2 regions of the Rahnella sp. GSA61A genome follow, and region 1 is predicted to be linked to the other one. Evidence: predicted binding sites of a transcription regulator. Region 1 holds the regulator's gene; the other holds the start of a gene.
The links. The regulator sigma-54, encoded in region 1, starts transcription at its own class of promoters, with help from an activator protein. The targets are predictions, from matches to a motif close to GTTGGCACANNTTTCGCTNT.
Positions count from the first base shown of each region.

Region 2: a site for sigma-54 is predicted at 2,655-2,674, ahead of LC431_RS02900 (amino acid ABC transporter substrate-binding protein). Genes of this name have one in related genera too.

Region 1 is NZ_JAHXYO010000014.1:78,440-86,171, reverse strand. It holds gene LC431_RS17620 (KDGP aldolase family protein) at 1-412, shown strand, start outside; gene LC431_RS17615 (transcription antiterminator) at 629-2,548, shown strand; gene npr (PTS phosphocarrier protein NPr) at 2,574-2,846, opposite strand; gene rapZ (RNase adapter RapZ) at 2,843-3,697, opposite strand; gene ptsN (PTS IIA-like nitrogen regulatory protein PtsN) at 3,765-4,247, opposite strand; gene hpf (ribosome hibernation promoting factor) at 4,346-4,633, opposite strand; gene rpoN (RNA polymerase factor sigma-54) at 4,657-6,090, opposite strand; gene lptB (LPS export ABC transporter ATP-binding protein) at 6,192-6,917, opposite strand; gene lptA (lipopolysaccharide ABC transporter substrate-binding protein LptA) at 6,924-7,481, opposite strand; gene lptC (LPS export ABC transporter periplasmic protein LptC) at 7,459-7,732, opposite strand, start outside.
Region 2 is NZ_JAHXYO010000002.1:179,788-187,519, forward strand. It holds gene gltK (glutamate/aspartate ABC transporter permease GltK) at 1-571, opposite strand, end outside; gene LC431_RS02895 (amino acid ABC transporter permease) at 574-1,314, opposite strand; gene LC431_RS02900 (amino acid ABC transporter substrate-binding protein) at 1,504-2,400, opposite strand; gene lnt (apolipoprotein N-acyltransferase) at 2,838-4,367, opposite strand; gene corC (CNNM family magnesium/cobalt transport protein CorC) at 4,375-5,253, opposite strand; gene ybeY (rRNA maturation RNase YbeY) at 5,353-5,826, opposite strand; gene LC431_RS02920 (PhoH family protein) at 5,823-6,899, opposite strand; gene miaB (tRNA (N6-isopentenyl adenosine(37)-C2)-methylthiotransferase MiaB) at 7,145-7,732, opposite strand, start outside.

The DNA of each region.
Region 1 (7,732 bases):
CAGCGTGGTCAACGGTCTGATTTCACCCACCGGTAAACCCGGCTTTGTGAAGATCAATACCGGACCGCTGAGTTCTGCTTCTGCGGACGCCATAGTGCCGGTGGAAACCGCCATTGCGCTGCTGAAAGATATGGGCGGCAGCTCGGTGAAATATTTCCCGATGGGTGGCCTGAAAACCCGTGATGAATTCGCTGCCGTGGCCCGTGCCTGTGCGGAACAGGATTTCTGGCTGGAGCCGACCGGCGGTATCGATTTAGAAAACTTCGAGCCGATTATGGAAATCGCGCTGGCGGCGGGCGTCACTAAAATCATCCCGCATATCTACAGCTCGATTATCGACAGCGCCACTGGTAACACACGTCCTGACGATGTGAAAACCCTGCTGGTCAGCGTCAAAAAGCTGGTGGGCTGAAGGTTCTGACCTTTCCTGCGCGGTAAGCCGTCCGGGCACACTGATGTTGTTACCGGATGGCAAATATATTTACGCAATCAATCAACGAAGCGATAACATCACCTGATTCAAGGTATTTGCCGAAAACGGCAAACTGCGTTTATCGATGACTCTGTGGCAGTCGGCAGTTCGTTGTAAAGGGTGATCGCGCCGTAGCCGGAATAATATGGAAGAACAATGGTGAGATTTCCCAATCAACGTCTGGCGCAACTGTTTGATGCGCTGCAAACCGAAACGCTGCCTCAGGATGAACTGGCAAAACGCCTGTCGGTGTCGACGCGGACGGTCCGTGCGGATATCACTGCGCTTAATGAAATCATCGCGGACTATGGCGCGACCTTCGTACACAACCGTGGCAGCGGGTATCAGCTGCGCGTTGATGATCAGAGCCTGTTCTCGTCGTTGCAGCAATCGACACAACGTAAACCGAATCCGACGCCGCGTACGGCCGCAGAGCGGGTGAAGACGCTGCTGATCCGCTTTTTGACCTCAGCTTTTTCATTAAAGCTGGAAGATCTGGCTGATGAATGGTTTGTCAGCCGGGGAACCCTGCAAAATGATATGGCTGAGGTAAGGGAGCATCTGGCCCGCTATCATCTGAATATTGAAACCAAGCCGCGCTACGGCATGAAGCTGTTTGGTGCGGAGCTGGCAATCCGCGCCTGCCTGACCGACTTGTTGTTCCAGCTCGATGCCGAAGAACAGGCCAATCCGCTGCTGAAGGCGGAAAGTCTGGAGTCGGAAGCGCTGGTGCCGCTGACGCGCTTTATGCATCAGCTTCTGACGCAGTCTTCTATTCAACTGACCGACGAAGGTGAACAATATCTGATTCTCTATTGCGCGGTGGCCATTAAACGCATTGCCGGCGGTTATCCGCTGACTGATTTTGATGCTGAAGACGGTGACCCGGCGGTCAAACACGTTTCTGTGCGGCTGGCTGCGGAGCTGAAAAGTCTGGTGGGCAAGGAAATTCCGGCCTCTGAAGAAGCTTATCTGCGGGTGAATATCGCCGCGCGTCGCGTGCAGCAAATCCTGCCAACGGACATTAATGCTGACGATGACGAATCGCTGGTCGATTACATCCTGTCGTATATCAATTCGCACTATAGTTATGATTTACAAGGTGATAAACAGCTGCGCGCTGATCTGCTGACGCATATCAAAACCATGATTACGCGGGTGAAATACCAGATTAATATCCCCAACCCGCTGCTGAACAACATCAAACAGCATTACCCGATGGCGTATGACGTCACGCTGGCGGCGGTGTCGAGCTGGGGGAAATACACGCCGTACACCCTGAGTGAAAACGAGATTGGGTTTCTTGTGCTGCATATCGGCGTCGGGCTGGAGCGGCATTACAACATCGGTTATCAGCGACATCCGCAGGTGATGCTGGTATGCGACACCGGCAATTCGACCATCCGTATGATTCAGGCGCAGATTAGCCGCAAATATCCGCAGCTGGTGATGAAACAGGTTGTGACGTTGCGGGATTACGAACAACTGGAACACATCGACGAAGATTTCATCATCTCCAACGCCCGCATCAGCGAGAAGAATAAACCGGTGGTGGTGCTGTCGCCATTCCCGACCGAATACCAGATGGAGCAGCTTGGCAAGCTGGTACTGGTTGATCGCACCCGGCCTTATATGCTGGAAAAATTCTTCGACGAAAAACACTTCATGATCATCGATGAACCGATGACGCAGGCGGAGTTATTCCGCCATGTGTGCTCTCAGCTGGAAGCCGAAGGCTACGTCGATCAGGCGTTTTATCCGTCGGTGGTTGAGCGCGAGGAAATTGTCTCGACCATGCTGGGGGAAGGGATTGCGCTGCCGCACTCGCTGGGGCTGCTGGCGAAGAAAACCGTGGTGATAACGTTGCTCTCTCCGCAGGGCATTGCGTGGGGAGAAGGGGAGACCGCACACGTGATTTTCCTGCTGGCAATCAGCAAGGCAGATTATGAAGAGGCGATGGCGATTTACGATTTGTTCGTGACGTTTGTGCGGGAACGCTCAATGAGCCGTTTGCTGAGCAGCGAAAACTTTGAGAGTTTCAAGGCCATTGCAATCGACTGTTTAAGCCGCATTTAATACGGCTCAAAGAGTGCGTTAATTATCAGTCTTCATCAAAACCTGAATTAATCAGATTTACCACTGCCGTCAATGCCTGTTCTTCATCGGGGCCGGTGGCTTCGATTTCGATTTTCTGACCTTTCGGGGAATCGAGCATCAGCAGCGCGATGACACTGCTGGCTTCCGCTTCAATGCCCGTGTCGTTGCGCAGCATCACTTCTGATTCAAAGCTCTGCACCAGTTCAAACAACTTCATTGCCGGGCGGGCATGCATACCCAACCGGTTTTTGATTTCTACCGTTTGTTTCACCGTCATGATTTGCGTTTTTCCAGCGTGCGATGGCGGGATTGCACATTTTTCCCGCGGGAACGGAAATAGTCGGCCAGTTGCTCTGCGATATAGACCGAACGGTGTTTACCGCCGGTACAGCCAATGGCGACGGTCAGATAGCTGCGGTTGTTCGTTTCCAGCATCGGCAGCCATTGTTCGAGGTAGCTGCGGGTCTGGTAAATAAAGTTGTGCACTTCAGTATGACGGTCAAGAAACGCCGCGACCGGCTTATCAAGGCCTGTCATCGGACGCAGTTTCGGATCCCAGTGCGGGTTTGGCAGAAAACGCACATCGAAAACGTAATCCGCATCAATCGGAATGCCGTGTTTGAAACCGAAGGATTCGAACACCATCGTCAGTTCGCGCTCGCGTTTACCCAGCAGACGGGTACGCAGCATTTCTGCCAGTTCATGCACGGACATTTCGGAGGTGTCGATGATCAGATCCGCAGACGAACGCAGTGGTTCGAGCAGATCGGCTTCTTCATCAATGGCACTTTCGAGGGACAGATTTTTGCTGGAAAGCGGGTGCAGTCGACGGGTGTCGCTGTAGCGGCGGATCAGAGTATTGCGGTCGGCATCAAGGAATAACAACTGCGGTGAGAAGCTCTCCGGCAGTTGTGACATCGCATACTCATAAACTTCCGGTGTTTCCGGCATGTTACGGACGTCAATGCTGACGGCCGCTGACGTATTACGTTCAACAAGGGTCTGGGCAAGCTGCGGCAATAACACCACCGGCAGGTTATCCACGCAGTAAAAACCCATGTCTTCTAGTGCCCGTAGGGCAACCGACTTCCCGGAACCGGAACGGCCGCTGACAATCATCAGCACCATGGTGTCACTCCCCTGGCATTCAGTGTGCAGAATTCATTTTCCCGGCACTGTACCGGGAATCAGCAATTTATTCGTTTTCAGTCATTATCTGGAACAGTTCTTCGTCACTTTGCGCGCCACGCAGACGGCGACACACTGTTTTATCAGCTAATTTCTTAGCGACTAAAGATAATGTATGTAAATGGGTTTTACATTGATCTGCCGGTACCAGCAAGGCAAAAAGCAAATCTACCGGCTGATTATCGATGGCGTCAAAAGCAATCGGTTGTTCAAGCTGAATGAATACGCCGACGGCACGTAAAGTGTCTTCTTCCAGCTTACCGTGCGGGATGGCGATCCCGGCACCGATCCCGGTGCTCCCCATACGTTCACGGGTCAAAATGGCGTCAAAAATCACCTGCGGCGACAAATTTAATTGTTTGGCGGCCAGCTCACTGATGATTTCCAGTGCGCGTTTTTTGCTGGCGCAATGAACGCCGCTTTTGGTGCATTCGGCATTAAGCACCGACGTTAATTGCATTGCAGTATCGTTAATCATGTCATCTTTCACTTTTGCGCTGTTTCACCCTTAAAGCTATATCGGCTCGTTTCCCGAAGGTCACAAGCCGATGCCCGAAGGTTTGTAGCACAGGGTTGGCTACATGAATGTCAGTGCTGTTTCAGTTTGTCTTTATGTTTATTCAACTGTCGGGCCAGTTTATCAACCAGTCCGTCAATCGCTGCGTACATATCCTGATGTTCCGAGGTGGCATGTAATTCGCCTCCGTTCACATGCAAAGTGGCTTCCGCTACTTTCTGCACCTTTTCCACGCTCAACACCACATACACCTGATTAATCCTGTCGAAATACTGCTCAAGCTTAGCCAGCTTCGACGTGATGAATTCTCTCAGGGGATCCGTGATCTCAATGTGATGTCCGGTAATGTTGAGCTGCATAATGTCTTCCTTCTCTGTTGAGGTCAAACTAACTGTTTACGTTGGTTTGAGGGCGGGATGGACAAAGACTCTCGGTATTTGGCGACAGTCCGACGCGCAACCATAATTCCCTGATCGGAAAGCAGGGTCGCTAACTTACTGTCACTGAGCGGTTTTACAGGATTCTCCGCTGCGATTAATTTCTTCACCAGCGCCCGGATCGCGGTTGACGATGCCTCGCCACCGCTGTCTGTACTGACATGGCTGGAGAAGAAATACTTCAGTTCGAAAATGCCACGCGGGCTGTGCAGGAACTTCTGCGTCGTCACACGTGAAATCGTCGATTCGTGCATTTCCACGGCACTGGCAATATCTGCCAGCACCATAGGTTTCATAAATTCTTCACCCAGTTCAAAGAACGCCTGCTGCTGCTCAACGATGCAGCGCGTCACTTTCAACAGCGTGTCGTTACGGCTTTCCAGGCTTTTGATTAACCACTTGGCTTCCTGCAGATTGCTGCGGATAAATTGCCCGTCGCTGTCGCTGCGTGCGGAATTCCCCATCGCGGCGTACTGCTGGTTAATCTTCAGACGCGGAATGCTGTCGGAATTGAGTTCTACCGCCCAGACACCTGACACTTTACGCACCAGCACATCCGGGATCACGTATTCGGATTCGCCGGTGTTGATAGACTGGCCCGGACGCGGATCAAGAGACTGGATCAGGAGCATCGCTCCTTTCAGTGTATCTTCTTTTAACCGGGTTGATCGCATAAGTGCGCGGAAATCATGGTTCGCCAGCAAATCGAGATGTTCGCTGATGATAAGACGGGCTTCAGTGATGAAAGGCGTGTCAGTCGCATATTGAGAAAGCTGGATCAGCAGGCAGTCGCGCAGGTCACGGGCGGCCACACCCACCGGATCAAAACGCTGAACGCGCTTAAGTACGGCTTCGACTTCGTCCATGGTGACATTTTCATCACCGACGCTTTCGAGAATGTCGTCAAGGGAGACGGTCAGGTAACCGGTGTCATCCACTGCATCGACGATTGAGGTGGCAATCGCGGCATCGGTATCAGAGAACGGCGTCAGCTCGACCTGCCACATCAGGTAATCCTGAAGTGTCTGCGTGGTTTCGCCCTGGTAAATCGGTAGCTCATCGTCGCTGTAATCATTGCCGGTGCCTGACGGCGTGCCTGCGGTGTAAATCTCATCCCAGGTGGCGTCCAGCGGCAACTCTTCCGGCATGTCTTTCTGCTCGAGTGCCTCGCGGGTGTCTAACCCTTCGCTGTCGGTGGTTTCTACCGAGTCGATTTCTTCATGAAGGTCGGTTTGTTCCAACAGAGGGTTGCTCTCCAGCGCGAGTTGGATCTCCTGCTGGAGCTCAAGCGTGGATAGTTGCAACAAGCGGATGGCCTGTTGTAACTGAGGAGTCATTGCCAGTTGTTGGCTGAGTCTGAGTTGCAAACCTTGCTTCATATCTTGGCTTAATTCCGTTGATGAGTGAAAACGGCAACACTTCTGTCAGAGACGGCCTGTTTCAGTGTAGGTTGAAACAGGCACGGTTCCGGCGGCACAGATCACAGACGGAATTCTTCACCAAGATAAACACGTTTAACTTGTTCATCAGCAAGAATGTCGGCTGGCGTGCCGTGGGCGATCAATTTCCCCTGACTGACGATATACGCGCGTTCACAAACGTCGAGTGTTTCGCGAACGTTATGGTCAGTGATCAGTACGCCGAGGCCGCTGTCACGTAAATGCTCAATGATTTTTTTGATGTCGATAACGGAAATCGGGTCAACCCCGGCGAACGGTTCATCCAGCAGGATGAATTTAGGGTTCGCTGCCAGTGCACGGGCAATTTCAACACGACGGCGTTCACCACCAGACAGTGACTGACCGAGGTTATCGCGCAAATGAGAAATATGGAACTCTTCCATTAATTCATTAGCGCGGTCATTACGCTGTTCTTTGGTCAGATCGTCACGGATCTGCAGCACCGCCATCAGGTTATCAAATACGCTCAGACGACGGAAAATGGAGGCTTCCTGCGGAAGATAGCCAATACCGCGACGGGCGCGGGTATGCAGCGGCAGCAGGCTGATGTCTTCATCATCAACGATAATGCGGCCCGCATCGCGCTGGACGATGCCCACGACCATGTAAAAGGTGGTGGTTTTACCCGCACCGTTTGGCCCTAATAACCCGACGATTTCACCCGAGTTGACCATCAGACTGACATCTTCAACGACCTTACGGCCTTTGTATGCCTTTGCCAGATTCTCTGCGATTAATTTAGCCATAAAATATCAGTTACTCTTTTTGGTCGGCTGGCCGCCCGCTGCAGGCGTTTTTTGTTGCAGCTGCGAAGGTACCAGAACGGTCGTCACACGGTTACCTTTATCACTAAAGGCTTCCATTTGCTGTTTCTGTACCAGATAGGTAATACGGTCGCCTTTCACATTGCTGTCCAGTTGCTCAAGGTAAGCGTTGCCGGTCAGCGTGACGAGGTCATTTTCCACTTCGTAGCGGACTTTCTGTGCATGGCCTTTAATCGGCTTACCGTTATCCTGCATCTGGTAGAACGTCACCGGGTTGCCGTAACCTTCTACCACTTCTTTACCGGAAACCCCCTGCGGGCGGATGACGACCACTTTGTCGGCTTTAACCTGGATCGTACCCTGATTGACGACCACATTGCCGGTAAAGGTCGCGGTATTGGTATTGACGTCGAGCGCCTGGTTTGCTGAATCAATGGTGATCGGTTTCGTTGTATCGTCTTTTAAGGCAAATGCCGGAACGCTGACGGCTAACAATGAGCTGACGATCAGGAGATCACGGATTTTATTTTTTGCTTTGAATTTCATAAGAGGTCGTTACCTTTTCGATCAGCTCTGCTGTTTTGTCACGCAGATTACCACGCATTTTCATGCCGTTAGATGTAAAACCTGTACCATACAACGTCACTTCATCGTCTGAGGCAACGTCCTGTGTCGTCAGGTTAACCCGTGCATTGTCCGTTTTGATTCTTTGCAGCTGTGATGTCTCAGGTGTCAGGCTGTCTGCCTGCACATGCCCATAAAGATAGAGCATTTTATCCTGAGTCAGTTTCGCTTTA
Region 2 (7,732 bases), on a different contig from region 1:
CACGGTCACCAATATTAGATGCGCTGCGGAAGAAGTCCGCGAGGCCCAGAACATACACCAGCGAAGTATCCTGGAACAAAACGATCGCCTGCGTCAGCAGTAACGGCACCATCGCGCGGAAAGCCTGGGGCAGGATAACCAGCTTCATGGATTGCCATTGCGTCATACCCAGCGCCAGCGCTGCAGAAGACTGACCGCGTGCGATGCTGATAATCCCTGCGCGGATAATCTCCGAGTAATACGCCGCTTCAAATAACGCAAACGCGACCATCGCAGAAATCAGGCGGATATCGGTTTTAGGTGACAGTCCGAGCACTTTTTGCAGAAAGCCCGGCACAATCAGATAGAACCACAACAGCACCATGACCAGCGGAACCGCGCGGAAAAGGTTGACGTAAGCCGAGGCAAACCAGCTGATCGGTTTGAACGTTGACAGGCGCATGACCGCCAGCAGGGTGCCCCACAAAATACCGACCACAATCGCCAGCGACGTAATCTTCAGCGTAATGACCATACCTTGCCACAGATAGGGCAGGCCGGGACCAATAGAACTCCAGTCGAATTCATGCATGCTTATTTCCCTCCCATGTTGCCCGGCAGGCGGACTTTACGTTCTACGAAATGCATCAGCAGCATGATGACGGCATTGATAAGGACATAAGCAACGGTGATTGCAGTGAATGATTCATAGGCATGCGCGGAGTAATCCAGCAGCTTACCGGCTTGTGCGGCCATATCAACCAGACCAATGGTCGAGGCAATGGCGGAGTTTTTCACCAGGTTAACCATCTCAGAGGTCATTGGCGGCACGATCACGCGGTAAGCATTGGGCAACAGCACATAGCGGTAAGTTTGCGGCAGCGTAAGGCCCATCGCCAGTCCGGCATTGCGTTGTCCGCTTGGCAGGGACTGGATGGCTGCACGCACCTGTTCGCATACACGGGCGGCGGTGAACAACCCGAGGCAAATTACCGAGGAAGTGAAGAACTGTACGTCAGGCGCTAGTTCGGATTTAAACCACATGCCGATATTTTCAGGCAGCAGTTCAGGGACCACCAGATACCAAATGAAGAATTGCACGATTAATGGCACGTTACGGAATAATTCGACGTAACAGGTACCAATACCCGAAAGGATGCGGTTGGGGACGGTACGCAAAATACCGAACAGAGAACCGATGAGGAAGGCGATTATCCATGCGCAAATTGACAGTGCGACAGTGACCTGAAATCCATTCCAAATCCAGCCCAGATAAGTTGTGTTACCGAAGGGGGCTTGTTGCAGAAAAATGCCCCAGTTCCAATCTATTGACATAAAAACTCCGTAAAGCGGGTAAAGGCTTACCCATCTGAGTGATGACGCAATCCGCCTAAAGTGAATGGGAAAGAATGCGGGGTGGGGAACGACCACCCCGCATCTGTATCATCACAGGTTGGTGGTCCAACCTTGTATTTTAGTCACTTTTCACTCTTCTCTTGGTTATACCCGTCCATTTGGTATGACTTACAGCGCCTTATCGTTTGGCGCTTTGAACAGAGCTTTCATGTCATCGGACAGCTCAAAGTTCATATTCAGGTTTTTCGGAGGAATTGGTTTTTTGAACCAGGTTTCAAACCATTTGCCTGCTTCACCGGAGGTTTGTGCCTGCACGATGGTGTCATCAACCAGTTTTTTAAACTCAGCATCGTCTTTACGCATCATGCAGCCATAAGCTTCTTTGGATTGCGGCGTGCCGACAATTTCCCAGTTGTCTGGTTTCTTGGCTTTCGCACGTTCACCGGCCAGCAAGGCGTCATCCATCATGAAGGCCACTGCGCGGCCAGTTTCCAGCGTACGGAAGGAGTCACCGTGGTCTTTGGCACTGATGATGCGCAGATCCAGTTTTTTCTCTTCGTTCAGCTTGTTCAGCAGAACTTCGGAAGTCGTACCGGAGGTTACAACAACAGTTTTGCCTTTAAGGTCAGTGAAATCTTTAATCTCCGAACCTTTTTTCACCAGCAGACGTGTACCGATCACAAAGATGGTGTCAGAGAAGGCCGCTTGTTGCTGACGTTCCAGGTTGTTGGTGGTTGAACCACATTCGAAATCGTAGGTGCCGTTTTGCAGCAGCGGGATACGGTTCTGCGAAGTGATTGGCATCATTTTGACCTGCAGGTCAGGCAGGTTCAGTTTTTTCTTCACTGCGTCAACGATAGCGTCAGAATAGTCCTGTGAATAACCCACAACTTTTTGTTCGTTGTTGTAGTAAGAGAATGGCACTGAGGATTCACGGTGACCCACCACGATAACGCCATTGTCTTTAATTTTTTTCAGGGTGCCGGTCAGTTCTTCTGCGTGAGCAAAGCTGCTCACGGTAACGCTTGCCAACAGTACTGATAACGCCAATTTGCGCAATTGCATGTCCAACTCCTTGCTGTCATTAGGGATCCAAACTCAGGGATCAGAAAGTACTAATGCCTCGTCATATGAAGCTAGAAAATAGCTGAATGTGAATATTATGAAACCACATTGTTTCTTTTTTGAGACGAGACACGCACCAAATCAAAGCAATCAAACGGCTATGCACCCGGAAAGTGCATGAGGAGCAGCCTATTTGTACCAAAATGATGCATCCTGTCATAAAAAGTAACTAATCAGATATCTTTCAATCAGATGTAGCAAGAGTCGTGCCAAATGGCCTGATTTAACTTCATAAGCGGGCAAATCGGCAGCGCTTAATGCCGCAGTCGAAACAATCGGCAGCAGGTAAAAGGGGAGGGGTATTGAGATTAAAAAGGGGTGCTACAAAAAAGAACAGACACCCGGAGGTGCCTGTTTTAGAAACAAAACGCTTGTACTCAGGATTTACGGCGACCCAACCACAGCGCAACTGCCGCCATGACTGCCGTAGCAAACCACACCGGCCACCAGCCAGCCCGGGCATAAGGTGTCATACCCGTTGTCGGTGTGACCTTCACGTTCAGCACCTGACGGGTAAACTGCGGAATTTCGTGGGTCACATCGCCCTGAGCATCAACGACGGCGGTAATGCCATTATTGGTACTGCGCAGCAACGGGCGACCCAGTTCCAGCGAACGCATACGTGCCATCTGGAAGTGTTGCCATGGGCCAATCGAATGACCAAACCAGGCATCGTTTGAAATTGTCAGCAGGAAATTAGTATCCGGTTGCAGATTGTCGCGCACCTGTTCGCCGAAGACGACTTCGTAACAAATCGCCGTGGTCAGATTCAGGCCACTGACAAACAACGGTTTCTGCACGTAATCACCACTGGTCAGCCCGGACATCGGCAAATCGAAGAAAGGTGCCAGCGGGCGAAGAATGGCTTCCAGCGGTACGAACTCTCCAAAAGGCACCAGATGATGTTTGTTGAAGCGGTTTTCGTCAGGATAGTGATAGGGCTTTTCACCGCCGAGCACGATGGCGCTGTTATACACTTTCATGCCTTCTTCATTGCGACGGGCATCGATAATGCCGGTGATTAACTGGGTGCCGTGTGAGCGGTAGATATTATCCACCATGCTCAGGAAGCCCTGCTGATCGGATTCAATATCTGAAATTGCTGATTCCGGCCAGATGATCATGCTGGATTTACCCACGTACGGGCGGCTGAGATCGAGATAGGTCTGCAGCGCACTTTCCAGCGCTTTCGGATCCCATTTCATGGACTGTGGAATATTGCCCTGAACCAGCGCCACATCGACCGTTTTATCTGGCTGTTCCTGATACCAGTGGATATAACGCAGCGGCCATGGCAGCAACAGCATGGCAACAGCGATAATTCCCGGTGTGACGCGACGCTGATGTATCGCGTACACAATCAGTCCGCTCAGCGAGGTGAGTAAAATCGTGATGCCGTCGACGCCGGTAATCGGCGCGAGGCCTTTCAGCGGACCGTCGATCTGGCTGTAGCCGAACTGTAACCACGGGAAACCGGTCAGCACCCAGCCGCGCAGGAATTCAGTAACTTGCCACAAGGCGGGCGCGCCAAGTGCCAGTTTCGGCCAGGTGGTTTTCGGCCACAGTTTGCTGAACAAGCCGGCAAACAACATCGTGTACAGCGATAAATACGCTGCCAGCAAGACCACCAGGAAAAGGTTGATCGCTTCCGGCATGCCGCCAAACGTGGCGATGCTGACATAAACCCAGTTTACGCCGCTGCCAAAAAGACCCATTCCCCAGAAAAAGCCGATGAGCGCGGCCTGAGCCGGACGACGATCGAGCGTTAATGCCAGCAGACCGCACAGCGAAATGATCGCCGCAGGCCAGAAGTCATAAGGGGAAAATGACAGCGTGCCACAGGCACCGAAAAAGAGCGCCAGCAGGGCGCGAACCCGCTGGCGTTGATATAAAGAGGCAATTGCCATGAAGTAATTATTCTTCCAGTATCGGTTGCGGCGCGTCGTCCGGTATTTTTACATGAACCTGAATGATACGACGGCTGTCAGCCATCGCAACCTTGAACAGGTAACCGTCAATTTCAATGCTTTCACCACGCGCCGGTAAATGGCCGAATGACTGCATGACCAGACCACCAATCGTATCGACTTCGTCGTCACTGTAATGGGTCCGGAACACTTCATTAAAATCTTCGATCGGTGCCAGTGCGCGGACGGTGTAGGTATGGCGGCTGAGCTGGCGGATATCCAGATCTTCTGCTTCATCGTACTCATCATCGATTTCGCCGACGATCAGTTCGAGAATATCTTCGATGGTTACCAGACCTGAAACGCCGCCGAATTCATCAACGACAATCGCCATGTGGTAACGCTGTGAGCGGAATTCCTTCAGCATGCGGTCTACGCGTTTGCTTTCAGGGACAACGACCGCGGTTCTCAGCACTTTATCTATGCTGAATGGCTCAGACTCTGTGCGCATAAACGGCAGCAGGTCTTTGGCCATCAGGATGCCTTCAATGTGATCCTTATCTTCGCTGATCACCGGGAAGCGTGAGTGTGCAGATTCAATAATGACATCGAGGCACTCTTCCAGCGGCTGGTTGCGTTTTAGCGTGATCATTTGTGAACGTGGGATCATGATGTCCCGGACGCGCTGCTCGGCGATATCCATCACGCCTTCCAGCATGTCACGGGTATCGGGGTCGATCAGATCGTTTTGTTCTGAATCACGGATCAGCTCAACCAAATCGCCACGGTTTTTAGGTTCACCGTGAAAAAGCTGGCTAAGGATAAGGGAAAAGAAGCCCTTCTTGGGACTGGGGCTGTCACTATTTTGTGAATGGTCATCGCTCATGGCGTTTGGTTTTTTTTACTCGTAGTTAGTGAAAATTATGCGAAACGCCTGCGGATGAACACGTTATCAGGCAGGCATTACGCGAGTTTACTGTGAGGCTTAGTTATCTTCTTTCTCTGAAATATACGGGTCCGGATACCCCAGACCCTGCATGATTTCAGTTTCAATCGATTCCATTTCTTCGGCTTCTTCGTCAACGATATGGTCATAGCCCAGCAAATGCAAACTGCCGTGAATGACCATATGCGCCCAGTGAGCCAGAAGTTCTTTGTCCTGCTCTTTTGCTTCTTTCTCCACAACCTGGCGACAAATAATCAGGTCGCCAAGCAGCGGCATCTCCATACCAGGAGGTGCTTCGAACGGAAAGGATAACACGTTGGTCGGTTTATCCATCCCACGATAAGTCATATTAAGTTCATGACTTTCAGGGATATCGACCAGACGGATTGTGACTTCTGATTCTTCCTGAAACTGAGGAAGAACCGCTTCAAGCCAGGTCTGGAAATCATTTTCTGACGGTAAACCTGCTGCATCTTCGCAGGCAATTTGTAAATCGAGGATTACCGTGTTCATTGACTGGCCTGTTGTGTTGAGCTGTTCTGATGTTCATGTTTACGCTCTGCGGCAATCGCATCGCGGCGTTTTTGATCTTCTTCTTCCCAGGCTTCGTACGCGACAACAATGCGCGCAACGACCGGATGACGTACCACGTCTTCACTGTGGAAGAAGTTAAAGCTGAGTTCTTCGACTGACGACAGCACTTCAATCGCATGACGAAGCCCTGATTTCTGATGACGCGGCAAGTCGATTTGCGTCACGTCACCGGTGATCACCGCTTTGGAGTTAAAGCCAATACGGGTCAGGAACATCTTCATTTGTTCGATAGACGTGTTCTGGCTTTCATCAAGGATAATAAAAGCGTCGTTCAATGTACGTCCACGCATGTAAGCCAGCGGGGCGACTTCAATAACGTTGCGCTCAATCAGTTTTTCAACTTTCTCAAAACCGAGCATTTCGAACAATGCGTCATACAGCGGGCGCAGATATGGGTCAACTTTCTGACTGAGATCCCCCGGCAGGAAGCCCAGTTTTTCACCGGCTTCAACGGCAGGGCGGGTCAGAAGAATGCGGCGCACTTCCTGACGCTCCAGCGCATCCACCGCAGCAGCCACGGCCAGATATGTTTTACCGGTACCTGCAGGACCGATCCCGAAGGTGATGTCGTGGTCGAGAATGTTGGCGATATACTGCGCCTGATTGGGCGTGCGCGGCTTCACCATGCCACGCTTGGTTTTGATGATGACCGCTTTGCCGAAGTCGGGCACACTTTCTGCTGTTTGTTCCAGCACCCGGCTTTCTTTGATCGCCAGATGAATTTTCTCAGGATCGATATCCTGGATCTCACCGCGCAGCGGCGCAGTGTCAACGTATAAATCACGCAGGATGTCGGCGGCTGCCGCAACCGGCAGGCTCTTTCCGACCAATTTAAACGCGTTATCACGACGGTTGATTTCAACGCCCAACCGGCGCTCCAGTTGTTTGATATTGTCATCAAACGGCCCGCACAGGCTCAGCAAACGCTGGTTGTCTTCGGGCTCCAGTAAAATCTCTTGTGTTACAACGTTCAAACGAATCCTCTGGGTCACTTCGGACCAGTTGTCATTTCACCCGGCTGAGTCACTGCTTTCAGCCGCCAACCATACCTGACTTAATAATACATGCCCTTGGCAAAATATGCTGCGCCGTGGCAGCAGTTGCAGGCACCGTCATCCGGATATGCGGCCTTTGCTGGAAAATTAAACCCTTATGATGAGGTTATTACCGAAAATCTCAAAAGAAACAGGACGCCGGAGCGCCCTGTTGATTTCAGGCTGTGCATCATTCTGATGGTTCAGGGTTGATATAGTCCAACGCCCAATTCATTTTCTTTGCGGGTGCGTTCGATAACTGATTGTGGTGATTCATGCAGGCGAAGCGCCATCTGTTCTTCCGTACGGACAACCACACCGCGCAGTGAGTTGGCATACACGTCGACAATTTCGACATCAACGAACTTACCAATCATGTCCGGTGTGCCTTCGAAGTTGACCACGCGGTTGCATTCGGTACGGCCGGTCAGCTCCATAATGTCCTTGCGGGACGTGCCTTCCACCAGAATACGCTGAACAGTACCCAGCGTAGCACGGCTAAAGCGCATGACTTGCTGTGTGATTCTGTCCTGTAACAGCGCCAGACGCTGTTTCTTCTCATCCATGCTCACATCATCAACCATATCTGCCGCCGGTGTGCCCGGACGCGGAGAATAGATGAAGCTGAAGCTGACGTCGTAATTCACCTGCGCAATCAAATCCATCGTGCGTTCAAAATCTTCGTTCGTTTCGCCAGGGAAACCGATGATAAAATCTGAACTGAAATGAATATCAGGACGTGCGGCGCGTAACTTGCGGATAGTCGATTTATATTCCAGCACTGTATGAGG